Regions from separate parts of the Paenarthrobacter sp. E2MeOHC11 genome, predicted to be linked through region 2. Evidence: riboswitches for the same ligand, from Rfam matches in the RefSeq annotation. Region 2 holds a riboswitch; each other region holds the start of a gene.
What was found. A riboswitch is a leader RNA that binds a small molecule or an ion and turns the genes downstream of it on or off. The one in region 2 is predicted to bind cyclic di-AMP.

Region 1: linked by a shared signal. The riboswitch ahead of ACSSVG_RS07940 (NlpC/P60 family protein) and the one ahead of ACSSVG_RS05045 (C40 family peptidase) in region 2 are both predicted to bind cyclic di-AMP.
Region 3: linked by a shared signal. The riboswitch ahead of ACSSVG_RS06035 (aggregation-promoting factor C-terminal-like domain-containing protein) and the one ahead of ACSSVG_RS05045 (C40 family peptidase) in region 2 are both predicted to bind cyclic di-AMP.
Region 4: linked by a shared signal. The riboswitch ahead of ACSSVG_RS12000 (hypothetical protein) and the one ahead of ACSSVG_RS05045 (C40 family peptidase) in region 2 are both predicted to bind cyclic di-AMP.

The regions. Positions count from the first base shown of each region.
Region 1 covers NZ_CP196673.1:1,730,849-1,735,262, reverse strand. The annotation lists gene ACSSVG_RS07950 (NCS2 family permease) at 1-944, opposite strand, end outside; gene ACSSVG_RS07945 (copper resistance CopC family protein) at 1,059-1,688, shown strand; cyclic di-AMP (ydaO/yuaA leader) riboswitch at 1,863-2,031, shown strand; gene ACSSVG_RS07940 (NlpC/P60 family protein) at 2,035-2,811, shown strand; gene ACSSVG_RS07935 (NAD(P)/FAD-dependent oxidoreductase) at 2,976-3,668, opposite strand; gene ACSSVG_RS07930 (universal stress protein) at 4,086-4,414, shown strand, end outside.
Region 2 covers NZ_CP196673.1:1,099,481-1,103,894, forward strand. The annotation lists gene ACSSVG_RS05035 (HNH endonuclease) at 1-350, opposite strand, end outside; gene ACSSVG_RS05040 (NlpC/P60 family protein) at 568-1,341, opposite strand; gene ACSSVG_RS05045 (C40 family peptidase) at 1,442-2,185, opposite strand; cyclic di-AMP (ydaO/yuaA leader) riboswitch at 2,190-2,350, opposite strand; gene ACSSVG_RS05050 (M23 family metallopeptidase) at 2,497-3,327, opposite strand; cyclic di-AMP (ydaO/yuaA leader) riboswitch at 3,334-3,563, opposite strand; gene ACSSVG_RS05055 (iron-dependent transcriptional repressor DtxR) at 3,759-4,414, opposite strand, start outside.
Region 3 covers NZ_CP196673.1:1,314,873-1,319,286, forward strand. The annotation lists gene ACSSVG_RS06020 (hypothetical protein) at 1-299, opposite strand, end outside; gene ACSSVG_RS06025 (response regulator transcription factor) at 503-1,243, shown strand; gene ACSSVG_RS06030 (sensor histidine kinase) at 1,247-2,737, shown strand; cyclic di-AMP (ydaO/yuaA leader) riboswitch at 2,873-3,032, shown strand; gene ACSSVG_RS06035 (aggregation-promoting factor C-terminal-like domain-containing protein) at 3,036-3,878, shown strand; gene ACSSVG_RS06040 (dolichyl-phosphate beta-glucosyltransferase) at 4,048-4,414, shown strand, end outside.
Region 4 covers NZ_CP196673.1:2,556,690-2,561,103, reverse strand. The annotation lists gene ACSSVG_RS12025 (maleylpyruvate isomerase family mycothiol-dependent enzyme) at 1-80, shown strand, start outside; gene ACSSVG_RS12020 (alpha/beta fold hydrolase) at 80-901, shown strand; gene ACSSVG_RS12015 (DUF6480 family protein) at 982-1,254, shown strand; gene ACSSVG_RS12010 (ATP-dependent DNA ligase) at 1,255-2,319, opposite strand; gene ACSSVG_RS12005 (hypothetical protein) at 2,365-2,595, shown strand; cyclic di-AMP (ydaO/yuaA leader) riboswitch at 2,725-2,871, shown strand; gene ACSSVG_RS12000 (hypothetical protein) at 2,874-4,187, shown strand; gene ACSSVG_RS11995 (PucR family transcriptional regulator) at 4,376-4,414, opposite strand, start outside.

The DNA of each region.
Region 1 (4,414 bases), 630 kb from region 2:
CCGTCCTTGTCCACGGTTCCGGCCTCGTTTGCCAGGCCCACCATGGTGCCCATGGCATCGAAGAAGATGCTCAGGAGGATCACGAAGGCCAGCAAAGCAGCAGCGATGAAACCGAGGTGCTCGAACGCGCCGAAAGGGTTCGCCTTGCCGATCAGGGACAAGTCCGGGGCGCCCCATTCTGAGAGCGTGGGCGCCACGAGCGACCATCCGCGCGGGTTGACGTTCTTGCCGTCAAAGCTCGGGCCGATGTGGAGCGTGAATTCAAGGATGGCTGCCAGGGCGGTGGAAACCACGATCCCGATCAGGATGGCGCCGCGGACTTTGCGAACCACCAGGGCGATGGTCAGGATCAGGCCCACCGCAAAAACCAGGGTGGGCCAGCCCATGAGCTTGCCGTCCACGCCCAGCCCCAGGGGAACCGTGGTGCCGGCAGCGTCCGGGATGCGGCGCACGAATCCGGCATTGACCAGGCCGATCAGTGCAATGAAGAGACCAATGCCCACCACGATTGCCGTCTTGAGGGCTTCTGGAACGGCTTTGAACACCGCAGTACGGAAACCGGTGAGCACCAGGATGAGCATGGTGACGCCGGAAAGCACCACGAGGCCCATCATGTCCGGCCAGGTCAGTCCGGGGTGTGAGGCCACGGTCACTGCCACGAACGCGTTCACGCCGAGCCCCGTTGCAACGGCGAACGGGTGCTTGGCCCACGCGCCCATGAGGATGGTCAGGATGCCCGCCACGAAAGCCGTAGTGGCTGCGACGGCCGTGAAGCCCAGGGACGCTCCGCTCGAGTCCGCTCCGCAGAGGATCAGGGGGTTCAGCACCACGATGTAGCTCATGGCGAAGAACGTTGCGAAGCCGCCACGAATTTCCCGGGAGTACGTGGATCCACGTTCAGTGATTTTGAAGTAGCGGTCGACTGCAGAACCTTGTTTAAGCATGAAGGACTCCGGGGATCGAGGGGAGTGTGCTCTCAAATCCTATGCGGTCGGATACGGGCGCCCCGGACGATTCGCCTAGTCTGTAAGGAAGCCAACACTAGGAGAAACCGCCCCATGCGTACCATCCGCCCGCTTCTGGCCGCCGTCGTTGCTGCCCTCGCCTTCGCGTCGGCCTTGCTGTTTTCCGCGGCTCCGGCGTCCGCCCATGACGTCGCCGAATCCACCACGCCGGCCAACGGTGCCAGCGTGACTGTTGTCCCGGCGTCGGTCTCCATCACGTTCAACAACCGGCCGCTGGCCATCGGTTCGGGCGTAACGGTCACGGCGGGCGGCGAAAACTGGGCAGACGGTCCCGTGGAAATCATTGACAACCAAGCTGTCCAGAAGCTGCGCGAAGGCGCACCCGCGGGCGAGTACACGGTGGTCTGGCGGGTCGTCAGCAGCGATTCGCACCCCATCGAGGGCACCTTTACGTTCACGGCAGCCGGAGGCGCGACGTCGGCAAGCGGTTCGGCGGTTGCCTCACCGTCTGCTTCGGCTCCTTCAGCCTCGGTACCGACGGCCGGTACCGGTGCGCCGGGAACGGGCACCAGCGAACCGGCAGCGGATGCCTCCCAGCCGTTCCCGTGGAGCATCGTGGGACTGGCCGTTGTTGCTATCGGACTCGTTATCTTTCTGGCTGTTACGGCACGTAGGAAACTCGCTGCTTCCAACGACGCGGATGGCGATAATCCCGCGGAATAACGGGGTTTTCTACGTACCTGCGAATATCTCGAAACGGTCACCGCGACACGCCAGAAGAGTAGTTCTCGTTACTTAAATGTGACTTCGGCGTGATCATCGCGTACGGTTGTACCTGTGCCTGTTCCACGTAGCGGGCACTTCCGGCCTGATTGCCTAGCTCTGCCGCAGTCCGGAATCCGTTCGCAGACAAACCTTACGGCAGAGACGGGGAACCCATTTTAGGTCGCTTTCGAGCGTGCCTTGGGGTGAAGTCACGAAGCTTCCGCTGAACAGCGGGGGATAGTGACCGGGTGACTCCCATCCGAATCCGACAGCTAACCTCGCAGGCATCGGGAGAGGCTCTTTCATGTCTTCACGCATTCTTCGCGGCCGTCGTAAGGCGGACAGCGTACGTCCTAATCCGTTCATCTCCATCTCCAAGGCAGTTGCCAGCAACGCCTCCGGCGCTGGCCGCCAGGCAGCTGTCATCGCAGCAGCCTCGGGCCTCGTCTTGACCGGCTCCATCGCCGCCCACGCAGCTGAAGCTCCGGTTCAGCGGGACTCCAGCCCCGCCACGGTCGCAGAGACCGCCTCCGAAGCTCCCACCCAGGTTGTTACCGCCGCCTCCACGGCGACCATCAACTTCGAGCGCCCTGCCGTTGCTTCCGTAGCGGCTCCGGTCATCGAGAAGCCGGCTCCCGTCGTTGAGGCTCCCGTAGCCAAGAAGGCAGCAGTCACCACTGCCGCTGCAACGGCTCCTGTCGCCAAGTCCGCAGCTGCCGCTCCGGCTGCTGCTGCTCCCGCTGCTGCTGCCCCGGCAGTCGGTGGCGTCAACGCAGCCATGGTTGCCTCGGCTTACGCCCAGATCGGCATCATGCAGGACTGCACCGCCATGGTGGAACGGGCTCTCGGCTCCGCAGGCATCCCTGTTGGTGACCTTGGCCCCATGCAGTTCATGAACTACGGCAAGGTCGTCAGCGACCCCCAGCCCGGTGACATGATCGTTCAGTCCGGCCACGTCGCCATCTACATCGGCAACGGCCAGGCCATCAGCGGTGGCATCAACGGCAACCAGACGGGCATCCACCCGATCAGCTGGTTGACGGCAACGGGTCCCCTGACCTACGTACGCGCTGGCGCATAAGCCTCACGCTTCAGTCCAAAGGCCGGTGCCTTTGAGGAATCACTCCTCAAAGGCACCGGCCTTTGGCGTTAAGTTTTGTGCGTAAAAGTTCCAGACATGGACGTACGACGGCGGGTAGGCGCGCCTTTGCCGCGTAGTGGGGCAGGGTGTGCCGGTTGGATCGGCTAGGCGGTGGCCAGGCCTGGCCCTGCCGGGAGGGCAACCTTGGAAGAGATCGCCTGACCCACTGCTTTGGCCTGCCGAAGGACTTCCTTGGGGGTGGGCGTAATGAGTTCGCCGACGCCTACAAGATGCATCCCGACTGCCCTCATGGCCGCGGCCAGGTTTTGGCCGATGGCAATCCCGAGTTCGGCCAGCATCCGGCGCAGCTGGCTCTGCGCACAGCGCGTGACCACGATGTGGTCGGCCAGGAGAACCCCGTTGGCGGTGTGGACTGCCCACTGGCGACGGGTGGATTCGAGGGGGCCGGATACGTGGAGTCCGGTTCTCAGCCCCGCAGTGGTCATGCTGGCGGCCAAACCGTAGCCAATCTGCTGTGACGGATCCGAGCCCAGGAAATCAAGGCGCACGGCGCGCGTGGTGCTGCGGACGTCCAGCTGATGGCTTGCCGCGTAGTTCCGCAAGTGGCGGAGGATCTCGTTGCGTTCCTTCATTGCAGCGGGATCGGCGGCGTCGCAGCGTTGAAGCATACCTGTATGGACCGACGGGCCCGTTGCGGACAACGCACCAAAGCCGTCCACGACGATGGAACCCACGCCATAACGGCTGAGCTCACTGGCAACTGCCAAGCCGGACAAGCCGGCTCCGATGACCACGGTGGTGGTGCGTTCCGTGGCGGAATCAGGCGTGAGTGACACTGCTTGGTTCCTCCTTGACGTGTGTGCCCTTCGGCATCGCGTGGGGTCGCGTCCGAGTTCCCCAAGCGGCCGCAAATAAATGGCCGGAGTGTGTCGTGAAACACGTTTGCCGGCCATTCGGTGACTCGAACACTACCGAACTTTTTCGGCCATGGATAGCCTCCCGGATGCGCGTGTTTGGGTTGTTCATCCGGAGCGCAAAATGGACCTCCGATAACCGAGCCCGGACCGTTATACACATAGCCCAAAGTCGCCTTGATTCGGCGTTGCCGACCGAGAATAGTGGGCCTTGGAAGGAGAAATTTCCAGGTTTCTCCTGCCCCGGCCATTGACAATGAAGCAGTCAGGGAATCCGACCCGGAAAACCTCTGGCAGAATAGCCGGAACATCAAGCAGTAGGTGGAGAGGCGGGCCCCAATGGACCAGCACGGCAGACACAGTGAAGAGCCACAGCAGGGCGACGACCAAGCTGTCGCACCAGGCGGCATAGTCGTTGGAGTGGACGGTTCGGAGCACGGTCAGTGTGCCTTGGTTTGGGCCGCGCGGGAAGCAGAGCGCCGGCAGCTTCCGTTGCACATCGTCACGGCCTACTCCGTGCCCATCTTCGCCGCATCAGGGCTGGACGGTGGCTACGCAACCGTGGACGATTCAGTGATTCGCGAGGGCGCGGATGCGATCGTGAAGCAGGCCATGGACAAGATCTCCGGCTATGCCATCGACGTCGACGCTTCGGTGGAGAACGGCGA
Region 2 (4,414 bases):
TTGCATTTCAAGCACGCCGCAACCAGGTTTTCCCAGGAATCCGCGCCGCCCCTGGACTTGGGGTGGACGTGGTCTATGGTGTGGGCTGTTTTCCCGCAGTAGGCGCAGTGGTGACCGTCGCGGCGAAGGACCCCGCGGCGACTCACGGCAGTAATCCTGTTGTACCGGGGACGGATGTAGCGGTTGAGGAGGATCACGGATGGTCGTCCGAGAATCTCCTGTGGCCCGACGACAGGCTCGTCGCCTTCGGCCACAACGCTAGCTTTCCCAGTGAGCACAAGGACCAGCGCCCGGCGGAATGTTATTACCGCCAGCGGTTCATATCCAGCATTCAGAACGAGTGTGCGCATGCACGTACCTCTTCACGGCCGCACCCGTCAGGGGCACGAGGGCCGGCTGCCCTCTGCTTGTACGGGCTGTGGATCGACAACATAAGGGTAAGCACTTATATGCCGTATCCACGAATCTTTCTGCCGTTTCGCCTGCGGTGTCGGCAAGAGTTCATGCGCGGTTAAAGCAGAACACCCCGCCGGCCGGAGCCTGCGGGGTGTTCATGATGATGTGGGATCAGCCGTTGACGCGGATGAAAACCGGGCCGGAGCCGACGTTGACGCTGAACAGTGCCGTGGTGGATCCGTTCCATCCACCATGGACTGCCATGCCGTTGCCAACGTAGACGGCGATGTGGGCCTGTCCAGCCAAACCTCCGTTGGCGTAGTAGGCGAGGTCGCCGGGCTGCGCTTCTGCTGCACTGACCGTGCGGCCCAAGGACAGGTAACCAGCGGGCCAGTCGTGGAAGTTGATGCCAACGGCGGCCAGGGAGTTGGTCACCAACATGGTGCAGTCCTGGGTGACGCCAAGCTGTGCGTAGGCAGCAGCAGCGATTGCTGCACCAAGGCCGCTGGCAGCTGCCGGAGCCTTTGCCGCCGGAGCCGCAGTGTTGACGGCGACCGTAGCGTTGCCGGACGTTGCTGTGCTCTCCGTGGCCGCCTTGGTTTCAGCCTTGGCTGGAGCCTTCTTCACTACCGGAGCCGGAGCTTCCACCGTGGTGACCACGGGGCGCTCGTAGGAGATGGCAACCGTTGAGTCCGCAGCGATGGTCGCCTGGACTACCGACTGGACGTCAAGGGTGGACGTCGAGGTGGACTCGCGGTCCACCTTGGTCTCGGCAGCGTTGGCAGCAACACTACCGGTCAGGACCAGGCCTGAAGCTGCGGCAATGACTGCTGCCTGGCGGCCAACGCCACCGGCGTTGTCGCTGACGGCCTTGGCGATGACGGCAAGCGAGCTGGTCTTGGGGGCCTCAGCGCGATGCCGTGCAACTTTGTTTGCACTGGTCATGGTTTTCTCTTTTCATATCCGCATGCAGTTGGGGTACACGCGGCTAATCGGCGCGCCAGCACTTGGGGGGCATGCTGGCGAACCTCGAACCGGATTGTTTCTAGCGGAGGGTGAAGAAGGAGGACGTGCCGGTGGAGGCAGCCGAGTGCAGGAGCGTGCCCTGGCCCGGGTTCAAAGCGCTGATCATCATGCCGTTGCCAACGTAGATGCCTACGTGGGCTCCGCCGTTCTGCATGACCAGGTCACCGGGGGCCGGAGTACTGGTGGGCTTCATGGCCGTCCAGGCGTTGACGCGCGGGATGCTGATGCCAGCCTGTGCGTAGACCCACTGGGTGAAGCCGGAGCAGTCCCATCCGTTGGGCGTTGTGCCGCCCCAAACGTACGGGTGGCCAATGCCGGTGTAGGCGATGGCAGCGAGGCCGGAGGCCGCGGCGCTGGAAGCAGCGTCCTTGGCTTCGGACGACTTGGCGGTGACAGCACCTGCTGCGTCCTGCGTGCCGTTTGCAGTGGCCCGCTGGGTGGTCTGCGAAGCGCGCTGGATCTTGGGGGCTTCCTTGGTGGCCACAACGGGGCTTTCAAAGGAAACGGTAGCTGTGGGCTCCGCGGTGACGACGGCGGTGGCAACCATCTGCTGGGTGCTGGAGGCTTCCGACTTGGAAACGTCGGTGTCAGCTGCCTGTGCCGGCAAGCCGACGCTGAGGACGAGGCCTGATGCTGCTGCCAGAACGACGGCCTGGCGGCCAACGGTACCGGCATTCGATGAAACAGCCTTGGAAAGCGTGTTCAAGGGGTTCGTACGAACCGATTCGGCGCGGTGGCGCGCAGGGGTAGTGCGTGATGACACGTAGGTAGCCTCTCCCAATGCCTGCGAGGTGAGCTGTCGGATTCGGATGGGAGTCATCCGGCCGCGCTGCTTCAAGGAAGCTTTGCGACTTAACCCCAAGGCCTTCTTTCGAAGACCAGAAGTGGTTCCCCCGCCCCTGCCAGACGATTTATGCGAACGGACCTCGAGTGGTGGCAGAGCTAGGCAATCCACTCAAGTGCACCGGCCCCCTAAAAAGCCGATGCGCTTTGTACGGTACAACAGTTGAACGCGAATGTCACATTCAGGTCACGGGGTGTGTCACGAATGCGAGAGACAACCATCAACTGGCCTTAGAGCCAGCCCATGGGGTCGACAACTTCACCATTGACCTGGACCTCAAAGTGGAGGTGGCAGCCGGTGGAAGCGCCTGTGGTGCCGCTCAGTGCGACCGTATCGCCGCGGCTGACCGTCTGGCCCACCTTGACGGTGAAGGATGACAGGTGGTTGTACGTGGTTTCGAGGCCATTCCCGTGGTCTACCACCACGCGGTTGCCTCCGCCGTACTCGTGCCATCCAGCAAAGGTGACCTTGCCGCTGGCTGCCGCATGTACGGCGGTGCCGCACTGAGCCACGAAGTCCTGGCCGCGGTGGAAGTCGCCGGCGCCGCCCGTGAGGGGGCTGACGCGGTAGCCAAACGGGGAAGCTGTGGTCAGCGTGTCCAAGGGGCTGGCCATGGTGCCCGCCGACGAGGCCCGCTGGATGCTGCCCGCGGACTGCGCACTGAGCAGTTGCTTCAGCTTTCCGTCGGGGTCGGCTGCAGTGGCAACGGCAGCGCGGCTGAAGTCGATCTTGGCGGATGCGGCTGCGGAAACCTCGGGCTGGCTGCCACCGGTGACGGCAAGGGCCGACTCGGTTTGGCCTGATTCCGAGGTGGCCATGACGGGGCTCGTGGCCGGCAGACCGACAGTCAGGGCGAGTCCGGTGGCGGCAAGCGCAACTCCGGCCTTCTGCCCGACGCCACTGGCTGCGGCAAAGTCGGCTACCTGGCGCAACGGGCTCTTACGGCGACGCACCTGGCGCTCGGTGTCGCGTGGCCGGATCTCCGATACGACGCGGGCTGGCCGCAGCTCAGCAGCGGGGCCGGACGCGCGGCGGCGGCCCCTGACGTTCTGCGTTGTCAAACTCTGTTCCTCTCTAAAAAGCCTGCGAAGTTAGCTGTCGGATTCGGGTCAGAGAGTTCAAAGACCCGGTCCGCACGAGGCGCTCACGGCACACAGGTATCCAAGGAAGGACTTGCGTCAGTGGGCACTTCTGCTGCGGACTTCACCCCAAGGCTGCTTCTTTAGACAGCCGCTTGTGGTTCCCCCGCCTCTGCCAGTGGTGGATGACACACCTGTTCCGCTGGCAGAGCTCGGCTCCGGAACAGGTAACGCTTTGGTATCAGCGCTAGTAGATAACTATAGGGGATTAAGCCCCGCAGTAATAAATTCGTTATCAACAGAAACGCACGTGGCGCGGCAGGCCCTTATCATCAATCCTGAAAAACCGCAGGTCACACGCGCACCAAAGCCGCGAAAGTGAGATATGACACGGGTTGGGTACAGGCCAGCCCTCAGCTGACGGATACGAAGACGTGTGCCGCAACTTCCGGCGGAAGCTCCAGCGCGCCCTCGATGCCGGGAACCCGGACGGAGATGTACTCGCCGACGCGCGCCAGCGAGACTGTTGCGCCTGGACGGATTCCACCTTCGTCCAGCTGCGTGAGGAGTTCAGGTTCCACCTGGATGGGCTCCGCGAGGCGGGTTACCGCCACCCGGGAATCTGTGGCATAGCCGTCCATAGCCTGCAGGAGGTTGACGTCAATCCGGGACAAGGGCTGGCTCGCAAGGCCGCCAAGCGCTTCAAGTCCGGGGATGGGGTTGCCATACGGGGATTCGGTGGGGTGTTCCAGGAGCTCGTACAACCGGCGCTCCACCCGCTCGCTCATCACATGCTCCCACCGGCACGCTTCATCATGGACGTAGGCCCAGTCCAGGCCGATAACGTCCGCCAGGAGCCGCTCGGCAAGGCGGTGCTTGCGCATGACCTCTGTGGCACGCTTCCGTCCAACCTCGGTAAGTTCCAGGTGGCGGTCGTTGGACACAACCACCAGGCCGTCGCGCTCCATGCGTCCGATGGTCTGGGAAACCGTAGGTCCGGAGTGCCGCAGGCGCTCGGCGATGCGGGCCCGCAACGCCACGATGTTTTCTTCCTCAAGCTCCAAAATGG
Region 3 (4,414 bases), 220 kb from region 2:
GCTGAACCCGCACCGCCGAGTGCGTAGAACCCCGCGGCGGTTCCGGCGGCGACCACTACTGCCACGCCAGCGACGATCAAGGTCCGCTTCACGGTCCAGCCACCCGGAAGGCCGCTTTTTGGCTGGCCCGCCTGCTGGTTGCCCCACCCTTGGGAGCCAGGCCCATGATGGCCTGCATCCTCCGACTCCGACCAAGCCCACGATGAGCCGCCACTTGCTGCGGTCTTCTGCGCCGGTTCGGCAGTGTTGCCGGCAAAAGGAGCGCCTTGAGGCAACGGGGGTTGGTTTTGCTCGTTCATTGTCTTCTCCGTTGATGATGTTTATCTGCGTACGACCCCCAGCGTCAGTGCCCCTGCTGTGCGGGGGCTGTGTTGAGGAGTAGTCCCTCCTGTGACCTGTGGATACGCGTGTTTCCGGACTCCCACCTCGCTAGTGTTGACTTCACAGCGTCCTCACAGGACCGGCAAAGCGCTGGCAAACCAGCAGAATGGAGAGTTGTCCCATGGCCTCCTCGCACTCCATGACCAACAACCTTCCCCAGCTGTCCCACCCGGACGGCTCCCCGATCCGCGCCTTGGTGGTGGATGACGAACCCAGTCTGGCCGAGCTCATGAGCATGGGCCTGCGCATGGCAGGTTGGTCCGTCGCCGTGGCCGGCGATGGTCCTGAAGCTGTGAAGCTGGCCAAGGACTTCCGGCCTGACGTCCTGGTCCTTGACGTCATGCTGCCCGGATTCGACGGCGTGGAGGTCCTCAACCGCATTCGCGCTTTCGCCCCCGAAGTTCCCGCGCTCTTCCTCACGGCCAAGGACGCCGTGCAGGACCGCATCGTTGGTCTGGCCGCCGGCGGTGACGACTACGTCACCAAGCCGTTCAGCATGGAGGAAGTCCTCCTGCGCCTCCACCGCCTGGTCCAGCGTTCCGGCGTCGCCGCGATGGACACCGCCGAGCTGGTAGTGGGCGACCTCACCCTGAACGTGGACACGCGCGAAGTAACCAGGGCAGGCGAGGACATCCCGCTCACCGCAACGCAGTTCGAGCTTCTGCGCTACCTCATGGAGAACCCCAAACGCGTGGTCAGCAAAGCACAGATCCTGGACAGGGTGTGGGACTACGATTTCGGCGGCCAAGCCAACATCGTGGAGCTCTACATTTCCTACCTGCGCAAGAAGATCGAGGCCAACCATCCGCCGATGATCCACACCATCCGCGGTGCCGGATACGTCATCAAGCCAGCGGACTAGGCGTTGAGCACACTTTCAGGAGTGGCCAGGAAGTCGGGCCGCAGTTGGCTGAACCCCTCCACGTGGCACTTGCGCACCAGGCTGGTTCTGGTGGCCATGGCACTGCTGGTCGCCATTTGCGGAGCAGTTGGCGTGGTGAGCTACGCCTCCATGGACATGGTGTTCAACAAGCAGCTCGACAGCCAACTGGAGCAAGCATCCAGCCGCGCCAACAACTTCGGCAGGCCACCGGCGAACTTTCCTGGGTCCGGAAGGCCTGACCCGCTGGAGGCCCGCGGGCAGGCCGCCGGGACGCTGAACGCCCGGATCAACGGCTCAATTGTGAGCAGCTCGGGCCTGATCGATGCCAGGGGAAACCGGGTGTCGCTCTCCGCGGCCGACGAACAAGTGCTGCTGTCCCTCCCCACGGACAACCGCCCTGTGGACCGTTCGCTCTCCAACGGCGACTATCGGTTGGTAGCCGTCGAGACCAATGGCGATGTGATCGTGACAGGGCTGCCGCTTGCGGACAAGCAGAGCGCCGAGGCCTCGCTGGTCTGGACCATGGTGCTGGTTTCGCTCGGCGGACTGGTGCTGATCGGCCTTGCGGGCACGGTCATCATCCGCCGCACCATGCGGCCATTGGAACAGCTCTCGGAGGTGGCCACCAAGGTTTCGCGCCTGCCCCTGGACGCCGGTGAAGTGGCGCTCGCGGTGCGCGTACCCCCGTCGGCCGCTCATCCCGGAACGGAAGTCGGCAGCGTTGGCCATGCCCTGAATCAAATGCTGAACAACGTCTCCAGCGCGTTGGAAGCCCGGCAGGAGAGCGAAACCAAGGTTCGACAGTTCGTCGCTGATGCCTCGCATGAGCTCCGCACACCGCTGACCGCCATCCGCGGCTACACAGAACTGCTGCGGATGACCGAAAACTTCACCGACGACGGCCGGAAGTCATTGGCTCGCGTCCAAAGCCAATCCGAGCGGATGACCACACTGGTGGAGGATCTCCTGCTACTGGCCAGGCTGGACGAAGGCCAGCCCATCAAGGTTACGGATGTGGACCTCACGCAATTAGTCATCGAAACGGTCAGCGACGAAAAAGTCATGGCTCCGGACCACATCTGGCAACTCCAGCTCCCGGACGAACCCATCACTGTGAGGGGTGACGCCACGCAACTGCATCAGGTGTTGGCCAACCTGCTCTCCAACGCACGCAAACACACGGACGCCGGGACCACCGTGGTTACGGGCGTCATGCTCTCCGCCGATGGCAGCGCAGTGGTTACCGTGACTGACAACGGCCCGGGCATTCCGGAAGATTTCCAAAGCCGGATTTTCTCCCGGTTTGCCCGCGCCGATGCCGCAAGGTCGGGGTCCGAGGGCACGTCCGGGCTGGGCCTGTCCATCGTCGAATCCATCGTGGAGGCGCACGGTGGCAGCGTTGAGGTGACCTCGCGTCCAGGGCGCACGGAGTTCGCCCTTCGACTCCCTACCGTCAGCAACGAACGCGTGTAACGAATCCGGCAAGGCGACTCACCGGCATCGTGATCTCTGTTACCTAAATGTGACTTCTGCCGAAACCTCCTGTACCGTCGAAAGGGTGGGTCGCCCCAACTGACCCACATCCGGGATGCGCCGAGCTCTGCCACTTCCCGGAGTCCGCTCTTTCTCCGAGGCAGAGACGGGGGACCCAGAGTCTCCGGGCCCAGGCATTTTTGCCGGCCCTTGGGGTGAAGCCGCAGCGTGATGCGCGGCCGGATGACCTCATCCGAACCCGACAGCTAACTCCGCAGGCGCTGAGAGGTAATCACATATGTCTGAATTTAACGATCAGACGCGCCCTTCCGCGCGTCACCGCGATGAACACAACGCCCCGTTGACCAAGTCGCAGGCTGTCCTCAAGAACGCCGCCCGTCAGGGTAAGTCCGGCCACCGCATGTCGGTTGTTGCCGGTGTTGTAGCTGCTGCACTGGGCGTTGCATCGCTCGGCACTGCTGCCAACGCCGCCCTGACCCTCCCCGAGGTGAGCCGCGTTGCCGAGACCCAGGCGAATGCCCAGGTCAGCAATAACAAGTCAGCCGAGATCTCCGCTTCCCTGGATGCAGCCGCCGCAAAGGGCGCCGCTGACCGGGCTGCAGCGGACAAGGTGGCTGCTGAGAAGGCTGCCGCCGAAAAGGCTGCCGCTGACCAGGCCGCAGCTGAAAAGGCTGCTGCCGAAAAGGCTGCCGCTGACCAGGCCGCAGCAGAGAAAGCCGCTGCAGATGCTGCCGCCAAGCAGGCTGCTGATGCCGCTGCTGCCGCCGCCGCTGCCGAAGCTGCCGCCGCTGCTGCAGCCCCGAAAGCTGTGGACGATCCCGCCGCCGCCAAGGCCTATGCCGCCAGCATCCTGGGCAACTACGGCTGGAGCGCCGGCGAAATGACCGCTTTGAACACCCTGTGGGAGAAGGAATCCAACTGGAAGACCACTGCCACGAACGCTTCCAGCGGCGCCTACGGCATTGTCCAGTCCCTGCCGGCCTCCAAGATGGCAACTGCGGGTGCTGACTGGCAGACCAACTACCAGACCCAGATCAAGTGGGGCTTGAATTACATCAAGGAACGCTACGGATCCCCGTCGGCTGCCCTGGCCTTCCACCTGGCCAACAACTGGTACTAAACCAGACTGCTTGATACCGCGCCGGTTGCCGCCGCTCACACCAGTACCCACTGGAGCGGACGGCGGGAACCGGCGCGGTTTTCCCGTTTCACAGCTGCCCCTCGGAGTTCACAGTGGGGTCACAGCTTCCGCCTAAAGCCCTCATAATCGGCGGGCCCATTCTGGAAGCATGACGCTCATAGATCCAGCCACCAGCTCCTTGCGACGACGGGTCCATTCCGCGGGCTTCGCTGGCGCGGCGTCGCCGGCTGGCCAGCAAGGAGGGCCGGAGGGCCGGCAGCTGCCTCGGCGCTCCCCCGTTGACACCCGCGTTGCCGTACCTGTCCTTGACGTCGCCATCCCTGTGTTCAACGAGGAATCGCGCCTGGAGGAGGGCCTGCGCAAGCTGCACAGGCACCTCACGGAGTCCTTTCCCCATACCTTCCAGATCACCGTGGCGGACAACTCCAGCACGGACAACACCCTGCGGATCGCCGAACGGCTGGCCCGCGAACTCCCTGAACTGACGGTGGTTCGATTCCAGCACAGGGGGCGGG
Region 4 (4,414 bases), 1.5 Mb from region 2:
TGGCGGTGTCCGGTCGACCGGTAGCGGAGAGCGAACTGAGCGGCCCTGGCGCTCCTGTGTTCCTGCAGCGGCAGTCCTGATGACAACGCTGGGGAAGCCGGCACCGCTGCTGTCTGCAGACGTCGAGGTTTTGGGACTGAAGGGGCGGATCCTCTGGACCGAGGGCACGCCTTCGCCTGGGCCTGGCTCCGAGTCGGGGTCTGAGGTGGGCGCCGAACCCGCGTACATCCTGATCCACGGCATCGGAGTCTCACACCGCTACTTGGCCCGGCTGCATGCCGTACTCGCCGCGGGCGCACCCACGTATTCCCTGGACCTCCCCGGTTTTGCCGGGACACCCAAGCCCGACCGGCAGCTCTCCGTGGAGGATTACGGTGCCTTCATCGCAGCGGCGCTCGCGTCCCATGGCATCGGTTCCTACGTGCTGGTGGGCCATTCCATGGGCGTGCAATTCACCATCGAAGCGGCCTTGCATGCGCCGGAATGCGCCCGGCAACTGGTGTTAATGGGACCGGTGGTTGATTCGCGCCACAAGAACGTGGGGCGCCAGTCCTTGGCTCTTATCCTCGACGGGCTGCTCCGCGAGAGCCCCTCGTCAAACTGGATCGTCATTTCCGACTACTTCCGCTCCGGACCGCGTTGGTACCTCACCGAGTTGCCGGTAATGATGAAGTACCCCACGGAGAAACGCCTGGCTTCGATCAGGGTTCCGGTGCTGGTGTTGCGTGGAAGCCGCGACAACGTGGCAGGTCCTGATTGGTCGCTTCGGCTGTCGCGGGCGGTTGCAGAGGGTCGCTTGGTGGAAATTCCCGGCGTCGGACACGTGGCTCAGCACATGCGCCCGAAGGCCGTGGCGGATGCCATCCGGAGCTTCGTTACTGCGACGACACTCCACGGCTAGGTGCCCTTGTTGGCTCAGCCCGTCCCGGATAGGCTGGCGGAGCAAGCGTATTAGTAAGTTTGCTTACGAAAGGGCTGATCGTGACCAGTAAAGACCCCCAGGACGAGCAGGGCTTCGGCGTGACCGGCGCTACGGGGCCCTACGGTGCCGCAACAACCCCCGCGGCCCGGAACGACCATGTGAACGCCGATCCGGAATTGCGCCAGGACGAAGACAATGACCCGGCAGCCTCCGCCAACCCCGATCCGTTGGACGGAAATGTCACGGGACTCGAGCCCGGCGGCGGAGTACCCCCAGGGGAAACCCCGCCCGCCGAGGGCAGCATGAGCAGCGACCAAGGGCACGAGGAGTAACTACGGCAGCCTCAGGATCTCACCGAGGTCGTACTCCGCCGGCTCCTCCAGCTGCGAATATGTGCAGCTTTCAGGGGTTCGGTCCGGCCGCCACCGCCGGAACTGCGTGGTGTGGCGGAAGCGGTCGCCCTCCATGTAGTCGTAGGCCACCTCGATCACCAGTTCGGGGCGCAGCGGCACGAACGAGAAGTCCTTGCCCCCGCTCCACCGGCTCTGGGCACCAGGCATCCGGGAACCCGCGACCCCTTCGCCCTGGCTGGCCCACTCGCCCCAAGGGTGCTCGCTGAGTTCAACCTGGTAGGGCTCAAGCTCGGCCACCAGGCTTTCCCGCTTGGCCATGGGGAATGAGGCCACCACCCCCACGTGCTGGAGGCGTCCGGCGTCGTTATAAAGGCCCAACAGCATGGACCCCACAACTTTCGCCGTCTTGTGCCAGCGGAATCCGGCCACCACGCAGTCCGCCGTCCGCTCGTGCTTGGTCTTGAACATCACGCGCTTGTTGGGTTGATAGGTCCCATCCAGCGGCTTGGACAGCACACCGTCCAAGCCTGCGCCCTCGAGCTGCACGAACCACTCCTGCGCCCGCTCAAGGTCTGTCACCGCGGGCGTCACGTAGACGGGAGGCTCAGCCTTGGCGAGCGCGCGTTCAAGGATGGCGCGGCGCTCAGAGAACGGCCTGCCCATCAGGTCCTCACCGCCCAGGGCCAGGATGTCGAAGGCGATCATGGATGATGGGGTCTTCTCAGCGAGCATCCGGACCCGGCTGTCCGCGGGATGGATCCGCTGCTGAAGCACCTCGAATTCGAGCCTGTTGCCCTGGATCAGGACAATCTCGCCGTCAATCACGCATTTGTCCGGGAGGTTCTTCCGCAGCGCGTCCACCAGCTCCGGGAAGTACCTGGTCATGGGTTTCTCGTTGCGGCTGCCCAGGATGACCTCGTCCCCATCCTTGAAGACGATGGTCCTGAAGCCGTCCCACTTGGGCTCATAGTGCCCAACATCGGGGATGGCCGGAACGGACTTGGCGAGCATGGGCGAGACGGGCGGCATCACTGGCAGGTCCATAGACAATGTCTACCTGCCGGTGCACGCCGAAGCTAGTCTTATGCCATGGATATCTTGGCCGTGTTGGCCGCAGTACTCGGAGTTCCCGCGCTCCTCGCCGGCCTCTGGTACTGGACCTCGCGGCAGTCCAAGCGCGGAGTCAGGCGTGCGGCGGCGGGCGGGATGCTGGGCATCGCCGACGAGATCTTCCGCCCTGAGACTCATCAGGCACATCAAATCCAGAAGATCCAGCACGAGCTCCCGGCCCCAGCGCCGGCCCCGAAGCGTAAGCGCTAGAGGCCCCTCAATGGGGGAGGCCTACCGCCCGTTACATTAATGTGACTTTACTTTCCGGCTCATGTACCGTCGTAGGGCGACCCTTATCTCCGCTGGGCCGCTTCCGGATTGACGCCGAGCTCTGCCGCAATCCGGGATCCGCCAGACCCGCGGCAGAGGCGGGGGACCCAAAAGTTCCCGGACTTGATTCAAGTCCTTGGGGTGAAGCCGCCTTGTGCGGCCGGACGGCCTCGTCCGAACCCGACAGCTAACCTCGAAGGCGTTGAGAGGCAACCACCATGTCCCCAACCATGGATCAGCCGCGCCGCGCCCAGACTGAACGCGAGCGCACCAAGCCAACCGGACGCCGTCGGGCCCAACCCAGCGGATCCCCCATCAGCGCGCCTGCAGACTCCGTCGCGGCGCCCGAAACTACAAGCACGACGCCGGAAGCCGCCACCACGGCCGTCCCCACCGTCGCAACGCCCACCACGCGCGCAGCCGTACGCGCGGCCGAGAGGGAGCAGGCAGCCCAGGCTGTGACCGCTCCTGCAGAGCCCGCTGCGGGGGAATCATCCCGGCCCGGGCCTGTTGAGGCGGCAACTGCAGCCATTCCGGTCGTTCAAGCTGAGACTCCGGCATCCACCACGCCGGGGCCTCCCACCGCGGCCATCCCGATCGTTAATCCCACAAGCCCTCAGCCAGGCTCGTCGGAACCAGCCACGACAGCCATCCCCGTGGTGGCAGCCCCCGATGAATCCGCGACCACATCCGCGGCTCCGGCCCCTGTGTCGCCGCGAGGCAAGTCCCCGGCCCAGGTCGCCGCGGCCGCAACTGCGTCGGCGTCACTCGCCGGCCGCAAGGATAATCGCAAGCAGGCAGCGTCAGCCGCTGCCGCCAAATCCAGCTTTGGTGGCTCCTCCTTTGGCCGGGAACCCCATACGGTTTTGCGGAAAGCTGCGTCGGTCAAGCACATGAGCCAGCGCATGGCCGTGGTGGCAGGTGCACTCGGCCTGGTCCTGACGGCCGGAACCTTGGGGCAGGCTCTCGAGCTGCCCTTCTTCGGCCAGGAAACGCCAGCCCAGGAAGCCAGCGGTAGCGGCACCGATCGAAACTCGGGCTCGGCAACCCCCGCGCCCAGCGCTTCGTACTCCACCGCCTCATCGCCTTCTGCATCAGCGGCGGCGACATCGGAAGCCGGTCAGCCGGCCACGGTTCCGGAGGCACCCGCCGCCGTTTCGCCGTCGTCGATTCCTACCCCGAAGATTTCACTGGCTGATCCGGTGTGGGTCCCGTCCGCTGTGCCTGCGACCATCGCCGCTGCGCCTGGTACCACCAGCCCGGCACCGGCTCAGCCAGCTCCGGCTCCTGGCGACGTGCCCTCGGACACGATCACCACGCCGCCCACGACACCGTCTCCGACACCCACGACGACGCCGACTGTCACTCCGACTCCGACTCCGACTCCCACTCCCACTCCCACTCCCACGGAAACGTCCACGCAGACGTCCAAGCCCCGGCCCACCGGCAAGCCCGTTGCGTCTACGACACCGCAGGCCTCAGGGACGGCTCTTGAAGAGATCCTCGACGCCGCAAAGGAAGCCCTCAAGTGAGCACCCGCCTGCCGCGCACCAGCACGCATGCGGGCTGGCACAGCCGGTACTGCAGCAGCAGCCGGACGGCCACCTTCCGTCGTCGATTGGGGCGCTGGAGCTGCCAGCGGTTGAAACGGTCCTAAAGCGAACCCTGCGAATGAGGCAGGCACCCACGACGGGTGCCTGCCTCATTCGTCCATCCACCCTCAAATCCGAGGCCGCCCCGCCCATCGCCGCGCTTTCAA